Linked DNA regions of Caldimonas brevitalea. The protein of the gene in region 2 binds, or shares a complex with, the protein of the main gene of each other region. Links are inferred from orthologs where the notes say so. Each region holds a gene or a part of one and is shown on either strand. Other genes may lie near its edges.

What was found.
Region 1: the proteins of holA (region 2) and dnaX are in contact, whole or in part, in a cryo-EM structure (PDB 8GIZ), measured with the Escherichia coli proteins. The link is inferred for Caldimonas brevitalea from one-to-one orthologs.
Region 3: the proteins of holA (region 2) and AAW51_RS14155 are in contact, whole or in part, in a cryo-EM structure (PDB 8GIZ), measured with the Escherichia coli proteins. The link is inferred for Caldimonas brevitalea from one-to-one orthologs.

What each region holds. Positions count from the first base shown.
Region 1 is NZ_CP011371.1:2,524,748-2,527,797, forward strand. What follows is about bases 27-2,927. They hold dnaX (DNA polymerase III subunit gamma/tau), read left to right. Parts: upstream 27-478; coding sequence 479-2,377; downstream 2,378-2,927. Other genes in these bases: AAW51_RS11240 (YbaB/EbfC family nucleoid-associated protein), read left to right, coding at 2,441-2,767; recR (recombination mediator RecR), read left to right, coding at 2,802-2,927. Outside these bases: more of recR, read left to right, coding at 2,928-3,050. UniProt on the Escherichia coli protein: Part of the beta sliding clamp loading complex, which hydrolyzes ATP to load the beta clamp onto primed DNA to form the DNA replication pre-initiation complex.
Region 2 is NZ_CP011371.1:313,050-316,058, forward strand. Bases 8-2,867 are described here. They hold holA (DNA polymerase III subunit delta), read right to left. Parts: upstream 2,054-2,867; coding sequence 962-2,053; downstream 8-961. Other genes in these bases: AAW51_RS01375 (phosphatidylglycerophosphatase A family protein), read left to right, coding at 8-377; AAW51_RS01380 (CinA family protein), read left to right, coding at 409-933; AAW51_RS01390 (LPS-assembly lipoprotein LptE), read right to left, coding at 2,070-2,570; leuS (leucine--tRNA ligase), read right to left, coding at 2,574-2,867. Also shown: more of AAW51_RS01375, read left to right, coding at 1-7; more of leuS, read right to left, coding at 2,868-3,009. UniProt on the Escherichia coli protein: Part of the beta sliding clamp loading complex, which hydrolyzes ATP to load the beta clamp onto primed DNA to form the DNA replication pre-initiation complex.
Region 3 is NZ_CP011371.1:3,290,991-3,294,112, forward strand. What follows is about bases 149-3,121. They hold AAW51_RS14155 (hypothetical protein), read right to left. Parts: upstream 2,156-3,121; coding sequence 1,142-2,155; downstream 149-1,141. Other genes in these bases: AAW51_RS14145 (TatD family hydrolase), read right to left, coding at 149-567; AAW51_RS14150 (PilZ domain-containing protein), read right to left, coding at 747-1,145; tmk (dTMP kinase), read right to left, coding at 2,152-2,784. In the rest of the region: more of AAW51_RS14145, read right to left, coding at 1-148. UniProt on the Escherichia coli protein: Part of the beta sliding clamp loading complex, which hydrolyzes ATP to load the beta clamp onto primed DNA to form the DNA replication pre-initiation complex.

The DNA.
Region 1 (3,050 bases), 2.2 Mb from region 2 along the record:
ATCACGATGCGGAGTTGCCAAACCCCTCCGCCGTGGACCAAGCCTAGCGGTCTTGCCATCGGCTGCGTACCAGCCGGGTCGGATCATCGAAGGAATGCAGACGAGTGAACTACAAATCGTCTTGGATACTGCGTCGGCCCTGGAAGCGCGTGCTTCCTGGCGACGCGAGAAGATGGGTGACGAGCCTTAACCCCGGCACTGGTCGCAACAGTTAGGGCTGCTTCGTTCCCGACCTGACCCGGTTGGCCGCGCTCCCATGCGGGGAGGCCCGTCACGCACGATTGTAAGCCACCTTTCATCCGCCTCGCTTTGCTTCGCCGTTTTGCTGCGGTCTGCGCCTGAGATCGCTCGGCAGCCCCACGTCCCCGGCCTCGTGCGACTGCCGCCGGCCTGGCGGCACGGCGGCGGCGGCGACGGACAAGCGGGCAGCGACTGCTGCTGCCGGCGGCCCGCAAGTCCGCCCCGTAGAATCGCGAGAATGAGTTACCTCGTGTTGGCCCGCAAATACCGACCCCGCACCTTCGAGCAGATGGTGGGTCAGGAGCATGTCGTGCAGGCCTTGAGCAATGCGCTGACGCAGCAGCGGCTGCACCATGCCTACCTGTTCACGGGCACCCGCGGTGTCGGCAAGACCACGGTGTCGCGCATCCTCGCCAAGTCGCTCAACTGCGTCGGGCCCGATGGCAGCGGCGGCATCACGGCAGCGCCTTGTGGTGCTTGCCAGGCCTGTGCCGACATCGATGCCGGCCGGTTTGTCGATTACGTCGAGTTGGACGCGGCGTCCAACCGCGGTGTCGAAGAGATCTCGCAACTGCTCGACCAGGCGGTCTACAAGCCGGTGGTGGGGCGCTTCAAGGTCTACATGATCGACGAAGTGCACATGTTGTCGAACACCGCCTTCAACGCGATGTTGAAGACGCTCGAGGAACCGCCCGAATACCTCAAGTTCGTGCTCGCGACGACCGACCCGCAAAAGGTGCCGGTGACCGTGTTGTCGCGCTGTTTGCAGTTCAACCTGCGCCCGATGGCGCCGGAAACGGTTCTCGAGCATCTGCAGCAGGTACTGCAGGCCGAGCAGATCGACGCCGACGCGGGCGCCTTGCGGCTGCTGGCGCGCGCCGCCCGCGGCTCGATGCGCGACGCGCTGTCGCTGACCGACCAGGCGATCGCCTTCGGTTCGGGCAGCTTGGGCGAGCCGAGCGTGCGTCAGATGCTGGGCGCGGTCGACCGCAGCCATGTCTACCGGCTGATCGAGGCACTCGCCGCTGGCGACGGTGCTGCCGTGGTGGAGACGGCGCAGCAGCTGCGCGCCCAAGGCCTGTCTGCCCAGGGAGCCCTCGAAGAGATGACGGTGGTGCTGCAGCAGCTCGCCGTGCTGCAGGTGGTGCCAGACGCCGCCGACCCGGCCGATCCCGAGGCCGAGGTGCTGGCCCGGCTGGCCGAACGGCTGCCGCCCGACGAGACCCAGCTGCTCTACAGCATCGCGCTGCACGGGCGCAACGAACTCGGTCTGGCACCGGACGAGTACAGCGGCCTGACCATGGTGCTGCTGCGCATGCTGGCCTTCAAGCCGGCGGCGGGGGGCAGTGCGCGGCCCCAGGCGGCTCCGCTGCAGCGCCCGCAGAACCCGGTCTTGCGCGTGGCACCGCGCAGTGCGCCGCCGGCCTCGCCGGCCCCGGCGCCCGCGGCGGCGTCTGGGGCCGCTGCGTCTGCGCCCGTGGCCAGCCCCACCGCCCGCACCTCGACCTCCGCACCGCGGTCAGTGTTGTCACCGGCGGCACCGGCGGGCGCAGCCCGTCCCCGTCCCGGCTCGGAACCGCCACCGTGGGATGACGGGCCCGCCGCAGCGCCGGCCGCGTCTCCCGCAGTGCCTGCGTCACCCGTTGCTCCGGTCGCTCGCACGGCGCCGAACGTTGCCGTGCCCCCTGTGGCGCCGGCCGTGCCCGCACCGGCCGCCGATCTGCCGGACACCCCCGGCTCGCCGCTTGGCGACCGCTGGCATGCACTGGTGCTGCAGATGTGCGAGCGTGAGTTGATCGGCGCGCTGGTGCGCGAACTGGCGATGCAGGGCGAGTGCCTGGTCGCCGGCGATGACAACGCCGCTTCGTGGCGGCTGCGGGTCGAGCGCGAGACGCTGGCCTCTGAGGCGGCGCGCGCCAAGCTGGAGGCCGCGATGAGCCAGGTGCTGGGCCATGCCGCGCGCCTGCAGTTGGAGGTCGGCCCGACCCAGGACACCCCGGCACGCCGCGAAGCCGCGAAACGTGCGCGGCGCCAGCGCCAGGCCGAAGAAGCGATCGAGAACGACCCGCTGGTCGTCGCGCTGCGACAGCAGTTCGCGACGGCACGCATCGTGCCGGGCTCGGTCAGACCGGTTTGAACCAGAATTTGCGCGGGCCGTTGCAAACCGCACCCCGCACCCCGTGACCCCGAAAGGAACACCATGCTCAAAGGACAACTCGCCGGCCTCATGAAGCAGGCCCAGCAGATGCAGGACAACCTCAAGCGCGCCCAGGACGAGCTGGCGCAGATCGAGGTCGAGGGCCAGTCGGGCGCAGGACTCGTGAAGGTCGTGATGACCTGCAAGCACGACGTCAAGCGCGTGACGATCGACCCCAGCCTGCTGGCCGACGACAAGGACATGCTCGAAGACCTGGTCGCTGCCGCCTTCAACGACGGCGTGCGGCGTGCCGAGCAGGTCAGCCAGGAAAAGATGGGCAAGCTCACCGCCGGCATGCCCTTGCCCCCCGGCATGAAGTTCCCGTTCTGATCCGCATGCCGCCGCGCACACGCCGGGAAGCTGCATGACGATGTCGTCGTTCGACGCGCTGGTGCTGGCCCTGCGCAAGCTGCCCGGCGTGGGGCCGAAGTCGTCGACGCGGATGGCGTTTCACCTGTTGCAGCATGACCGCGAGGCGGCGCACCAGATCGCGCAAGCGCTCGATGCAGCCATGCGCGACGTGCGCCACTGTCAGCGCTGCAACACCTTCACTGAGGCGGAGGTGTGCGACACCTGCCTCGACCCGCAACGCAACGCGGCGCAGCTGTGTGTT
Region 2 (3,009 bases):
TGTGGCTGAGCGAGGCGCAATGGGCGGTGGTGCTGCCGGTCGCCCTGCTCGTCGGGTGGTGGGCGTGCAAGGTGACGGCGCAGCATTTGCGGGCCGCCGACCCCGGCCACATCGTCTGGGACGAGGTGGTGGCTTTCTGGCTGGTGCTGTGGCTGGTGACGCCGGGCGCCGCCAGCACCGAGGTCCGCACGGTCTGGGTCCAGCTGGCCGCCTTTTTGTGCTTCCGCTTTTTCGACGCCGCCAAGCCCGGCCCGGTGCGCTGGGCCGACCGCCGTTTCAAGGGCGAGGGCTGGAGCGGCAGCTTCGGCATTTTGTTCGACGATCTGGTCGCGGCCTTCTGCACCCTGCTCGTGTTTGCCCTGTGGCGGGCTTTGTGAGCTGGCGGGCCTCGACACGGGAGAGACCTTGATGATGGGCCCTTCGGCATCTGATGCGGCGGCGGCGTCCGTCGACACCGACACGCTCGCGACCCAACTCGGCCTGGTCCTGGCCGCCCGCGGCCTGCGGCTGGTCACGGCCGAGTCGTGCACCGGCGGCCTGATCGCCGGCGCCTGCACGTCGGTGGCCGGCTCCAGCGACTGGTTCGAGCGGGGCTACGTCACCTATTCCAACGAGGCCAAGACCGAGCTGCTGGGCGTGCCGGCCGAGATGATTGCGCGCCACGGCGCGGTCAGCCGCGAGGTGGCGATGGGCATGGCGATGGGCGCCTTGCAGCATGCGCGCGCGCAGGTGGCGGTGTCGGTGACCGGCATCGCCGGCCCGGGCGGTGGCAGCGAGGCCAAGCCGGTCGGCACGGTGTGGTTCGGCTTCGGCCGCGGGGATGCGCCGGTTAGCGCCGAATGTGTGCGTTTCAAGGGCGATCGGCGTGAGGTGCGCAGCGGTGCGGTGCGCCACGCCTTGGCGCGTTTGTTGGCCATCGTCAGCAGCGACTGAGCGCGGGCGGATCGGCCCGGCCCGGCGGTCAGGCGCGCAGGGCCAGCCAGCGCCCTTCGGCCTCGCGCGGGCTTTGTGGGGTGCCGACCGCTTCGACCGTCATCAACGCCAAGCGGCGCAAGGCGGCCCAGGGGTCGGACGGCCACTGCGGATGGCGCAGGCCTTTGACGAGGCCGTCGCAGATCTGGGCGGCATCGAGCAAAGCGTCGACACTCGTGTCCGACAGACGCGGCAGCACCCGCTCGAACAGCTTCTCCTTGACGCCCCAGATGCGCTGTTCGCGCAGCGCCATCGGCAGCGGACGCCCGGCGAGCATCGCGTCTTTCACGCGCTTGAGCGCCCGAATGTCTTCGGCCAGGGTCCAGTGCACCAGCACCGCAGCCTCGCCCTCGGCTTCCAGGCCGTCGAGCATGCGCAACACACGGCTCACCTGGCCGGCCAGCACCGCCTCTGACAACTTGAACACGTCGTAGCGTGCGACGTTCAGCACCGCCACCTCGACCTGTTCGAAGCTCAGCTCGCCCGCCGGGTAGAGCAGGCCCAGCTTCTGGATCTCCTGGTGGGCGGCGAGCAGGTTGCCTTCCACCCGGTCTGCGAAGAAGGCCAGCGTGCGCTGCCCCGCTTCGCCGCCCTGCACGCGCTGCCCTTGCGCCGCCAGGCGCTGGGCGATCCAGGCCGGCAGCTGCTTGCGCTCGATCGGGTCGATGCGCACGGTGACGCCGGCGCCGTCGAGCGCGGCGAACCAGCCGCTCGACTGGGTGGCCTTGTCCAGGCGCGGCAGCATCACGATGGTGACCAGGTCCTCGCCCAGATGTTGGCAGTAGCGCTGCAGCGCGTCGGATCCCTCTTTGCCGGGCTTGCCGCCCGGGATGCGGATCTCGATCAGACGCTTGTCGGCGAACAGACTCAGGGCCTGCGCTGCCCCCAGCAACTCGCCCCAATCGAAATGAGCGCCCACCACGTGGTGGACGGTGCGCTCATGGTGCCCGGCGGTGCGCGCGGCCGCACGGATGGCATCGCAGGCTTCCTGCACCAGCAGCGGCTCGTCGCCGTAAAGCGTGTAGAGCGGGCGCAGCTCACGTTGAAGGTGGGCGGCGAGCTGATCCAGGCGCAACTGCATCACAACACCTTCCGGGTCACAACTTCGCTGCCGCCAGCCGCCGCATCAGCTGCTGGGTGATGTCCTGGCGCATTTCGCGCAGCACTTCGGCCTCTTCGCTCTCTTTGGCCAGCGCCGCGCTCTCGTTGTAGCTCAGCACCAGGTTCGGCTGGATCAGCGTCTCGGGGATCAGCTCGCGCCCGTCCGGGGTCCGCAGCCTGAAGCGCAGTCGTGCACGCACGGCGATCTCGCGCACCTGGCCGGTCGAGGTCTTGCCCGTCACGTAGCGATCGCTGCTGTCTTCGAATACCTCGAGTACCACCTCGGCATCCTTGGACGCCTCCACCACACGCATGTCGGGCGCGGCGACCAGTTGGCGGCGCACTTCGATGCCGAGTTCGGAGCGCGGCGAGAAGCCGAGCTGGATGCTGCGGAAGGCGAAGCTCGGTGCGCCGCGCAGCTGGAAGCCGCAGGCCGACAGCAACAGCGGGGCCGCCACGGCACTCAGCCACAGGCGGCGCGACAGTCGGGCCGCCACGCGTCAGACCACCACGTTGACGAGACGGCCCGGCACGATCACGACCTTCTTGACCGGCTTGCCCTCGGCGAACTTGACGAAATCGGGCGACGCGAGGGCCGCCGCCTCGATGGCCGCCTTGTCGGCCGACGCCGGCACCGTGACGGCGCCACGCAGCTTGCCGTTGACCTGCAGCATCAACTCGATCTCGTCTTGCACCAGCGCGGCCTCGTCCACATGCGGCCAGGGGGCGTCGAGCAAATCGCCGTACTGCGCCGTGTAGCCGAGTTGCTGCCACAGGGCATGCGTCAGGTGCGGGCAGGCCGGGTAGAGCACGCGCAACAAGATGCCCACGGCCTCGTGCACCGCCCAGCTGGCGTAATGCCGGTCGGGATGCTGCTGCGCGTCGAAACCTTCCAGCGTGTTCAGCAGCTTCATGCAGGCCGACACGACGGTGTTG
Region 3 (3,122 bases), 3.0 Mb from region 2 along the record:
CAGATCGGTGGCGTTCTTGAAGGTCAGGATGCCCGAGAACGAGATGTAAAAGCCGAGGTCGAGGGCCGCATCGGCCACCTGCTGGGTCTCCGTGAAGCAGTGGAACACGCCGCCGACCTGGCCCTGGCCCTCTTCGCGCAGGATCGCCAGGGTGTCGTCGGAGGCGCTGCGGGTGTGGATCACCAGCGGCTTGGCGAGGTCCGCGGCGACGCGGATGTGGGTGCGAAAGCGCTCGCGCTGCCACTCCATCTCGGCCAGGCTGCGCCCGTTGAGCCGGTAGTAATCCAGGCCGGTTTCGCCCACCGCGACCACCTTGTCCCGCGAGGCCAGTTCACGCAAACGCGCCACGCTGGGCTCTTCGACACCTTCGTTGTCGGGGTGCACGCCGCAGCTGGCCCAGAAGTTGTCGTGCTGCAGCGCCAGCGTGTGCACCTGGTCGAACTCCTCCAGCGTGGTGCAGATGCACAGCGCCCGGTCGACCTGGGCGGCGGCCATGGCCGCGCGGATGGCGCCGAGGTTCTCGGCCAGTTCGGGAAAACTCAGATGGCAATGGGAATCGACAAACATCGCGGATCAACGAAGGGGGAAGAAGGAGGCGTCAGGTGCGCCGTGAGACGGGGCCCCGCGCCGGCAGACAGCAGCGCAGGCGGGCTCGGAGCGCAGAAAGGCCTCAAGCCTACACTGCTCTCGCGCCGCTGGCGCGGCCGTGAGCCCGGGCCGAACACGCGCGGGGCGCGCCGGCGTCGTCAGATGGTCTGGGTGGGTTTGGACGACTGGATCGAGGTGCCGAGCAGCTCCTCGATCTTCATTTTCAGCAAGCGCGATTTCTCGTCACTCGGAAACCGCACGCCGACCCCCTGGGTGCGGCCGCCCGACGCATTGGCCGGGGTGACCCAGGCCACCTTGCCGGCGACCGGGTAACGCTGCGGGTCCTCGGGCAGCGACAGCAGCAGATAGATGTCTTCGCCGAGTTTGTAGTCGCGCGTGGTCGGCACGAACAGCCCGCCGTCGGTGAACACCGAGATGTAGGCGGCGTACAGCGCGCCCTTTTCGCGGAACACCAGCTGGATGACGCTGGGGCGGGCCGCACTGCCGCCAGCGGCGGGGGTGCCACTGGCCAAGGGACGGGGGGTGGGCTCGCTCATGGCGCGGAGTGTAAGGCGCGCTTGGCCTGCGCAACAAGGGACTCGAGCATCAGGCCGGCGTTCCACGGATGCTCTTCGTGACGTGCTGCACGCCGCAGCTCGGCGCCCCAGCTCGTCAGCGCGTCCAGGCTGGCTTTTCGGCCCGCGAAGGACTCCGCGCCGAAATAGCGCGGCGGGGCCCCGACCGCCACACACAAGGCGTCGTGACAGACCTTCTGCAAGGTCTCGAGCACCAGCGGCACCGGCCATCCCGACAGCGCCGACCCGTCGCCGGCCGCCAGCCGGGCCGGCAGGTCCCGCCAGCGGTTCGCGTCCAGCCCTTGGGCGGCCAGGTCGCGGGCGGCGAGCGGCAGCTGCCCGGCGGCGGCCAGCAACACCTCTGCGCCAGCCAACCCCTGCGATTGCAACCACTGCCGCGCCACCTCCGCCGGGGGCGGCGCCAGGCGCTGGAGCTGACAGCGGCTGCGGATCGTCGGCAGCAGGGATTCGATCGCCTCGGTGCTCAACACGAAGCGCGCCTGGCCGGGCGGCTCTTCGAGCGTCTTGAGCAAGGTGTTGGCCGAGATGGCATTCATGCGTTCGGCCGGGTGCACCAGCACCACCTTGGCGACGCCGCGTGCCGAGGTCTGCTGCGCGAACTCGACCGCCCGGCGCAGCGCCTCGACCTTGATTTCTTTGCTGGGCTTGGCCTTGCTGCTGGCCTTGGCCGGTGCCTCGGCGTCGGCGGTGGCCCAGCCGAGCGCCTCCTGCAGCGCCTCCGGCAGCAGCACCAGCAGGTCGGGATGGGTGCGCGCCCGCACCAGCGCGCAGCTGGCGCAGCGGCCGCAGGCCGGGCTGGCGGCCTCACGGTCTTCGCACAGCCAGGCCTGCGAGAGCGCCAGCGCCAGTTCGAACTGGCCGATGCCGGCCGGCCCGGCCAGCAACACCGCGTGGCCCCGCTGCGCCCCGAGCAGTTCGCCCAGCGGTGCCTCGAACCAGGGCGGCAGCGCCGCCGGCGCAACCGCGCTCACAGCAGCCCGCGCCGCGTCAGCGCGGCCTCCAGGTCGGCCCAGACGGCGTCGCGCTGCTGCGACGCGTCGAGGCGGATGAAACGCTGCGGATGCGTTTGCGCCCGCGCCCGGTAGCCGTCGTTGACACGACGGAAGAACTCCGCCGGTTGCTGCTCGAAGCGGTCGGGCACCCGGGCGCCTGACAAGCGTTCGGCGGCCACCTCGGGCGGCAGGTCGAACCAGAACGTCAGGTCGGGTTGGCGGCCTTGCTGGACCCAGCGTTCCAGCTGCTCCAGCTGCGCCGTGTCGAAACCGCGGCCGGCTCCCTGGTAGGCAAACGTCGCGTCGGTGAAACGGTCGCACAAGACGACACGGCCAGCGGCCAGTGCCGGCTCGATCACCTGCTGCAGATGGTCACGGCGGGCCGCGAAGATCAGCAAGGACTCGGTCAGCGGGTCCATCGGCTGGTGCAGCACCAGTTCGCGCAGGCGTTCGGCCAGCGCCGTGCCGCCGGGCTCGCGGGTCAGCACCACATCACGCCCGGCGCTGCGCAGCCGCGCGGCAAGGGTGTCGATGTGGGTCGATTTGCCCGCGCCGTCTATGCCCTCGAAACTGATGAAAACACCTGTGTGACCTGCCGTATTGCTCATCCCGTCAGCGCCCGCGCTGGTACTTGTCGACCGCCCGATTATGCTCGGCCAGGGTTTCGCTGAAGACGCTGCTGCCGTCGCCGCGCGAGACGAAAAACAGCGCCTTGGTGTCGGCCGGCTGGACCGCGGCGAGCAGCGAGGCCTTGCCCGGCATCGCGATCGGCGTGGGCGGCAGCCCGACGCGCAGATAGGTGTTGTAAGGGCCGTCGGTCTGCAGGTCGCGTTTGCGCAGGTTGCCGTCGAAGCTTGCGCCCAGCCCGTAGATGACCGACGGATCGGTCTGCAGGGGCATGCCCAGCCGCAAACGATTGTTGAACACGCCGGCCACCAGCCCCCGG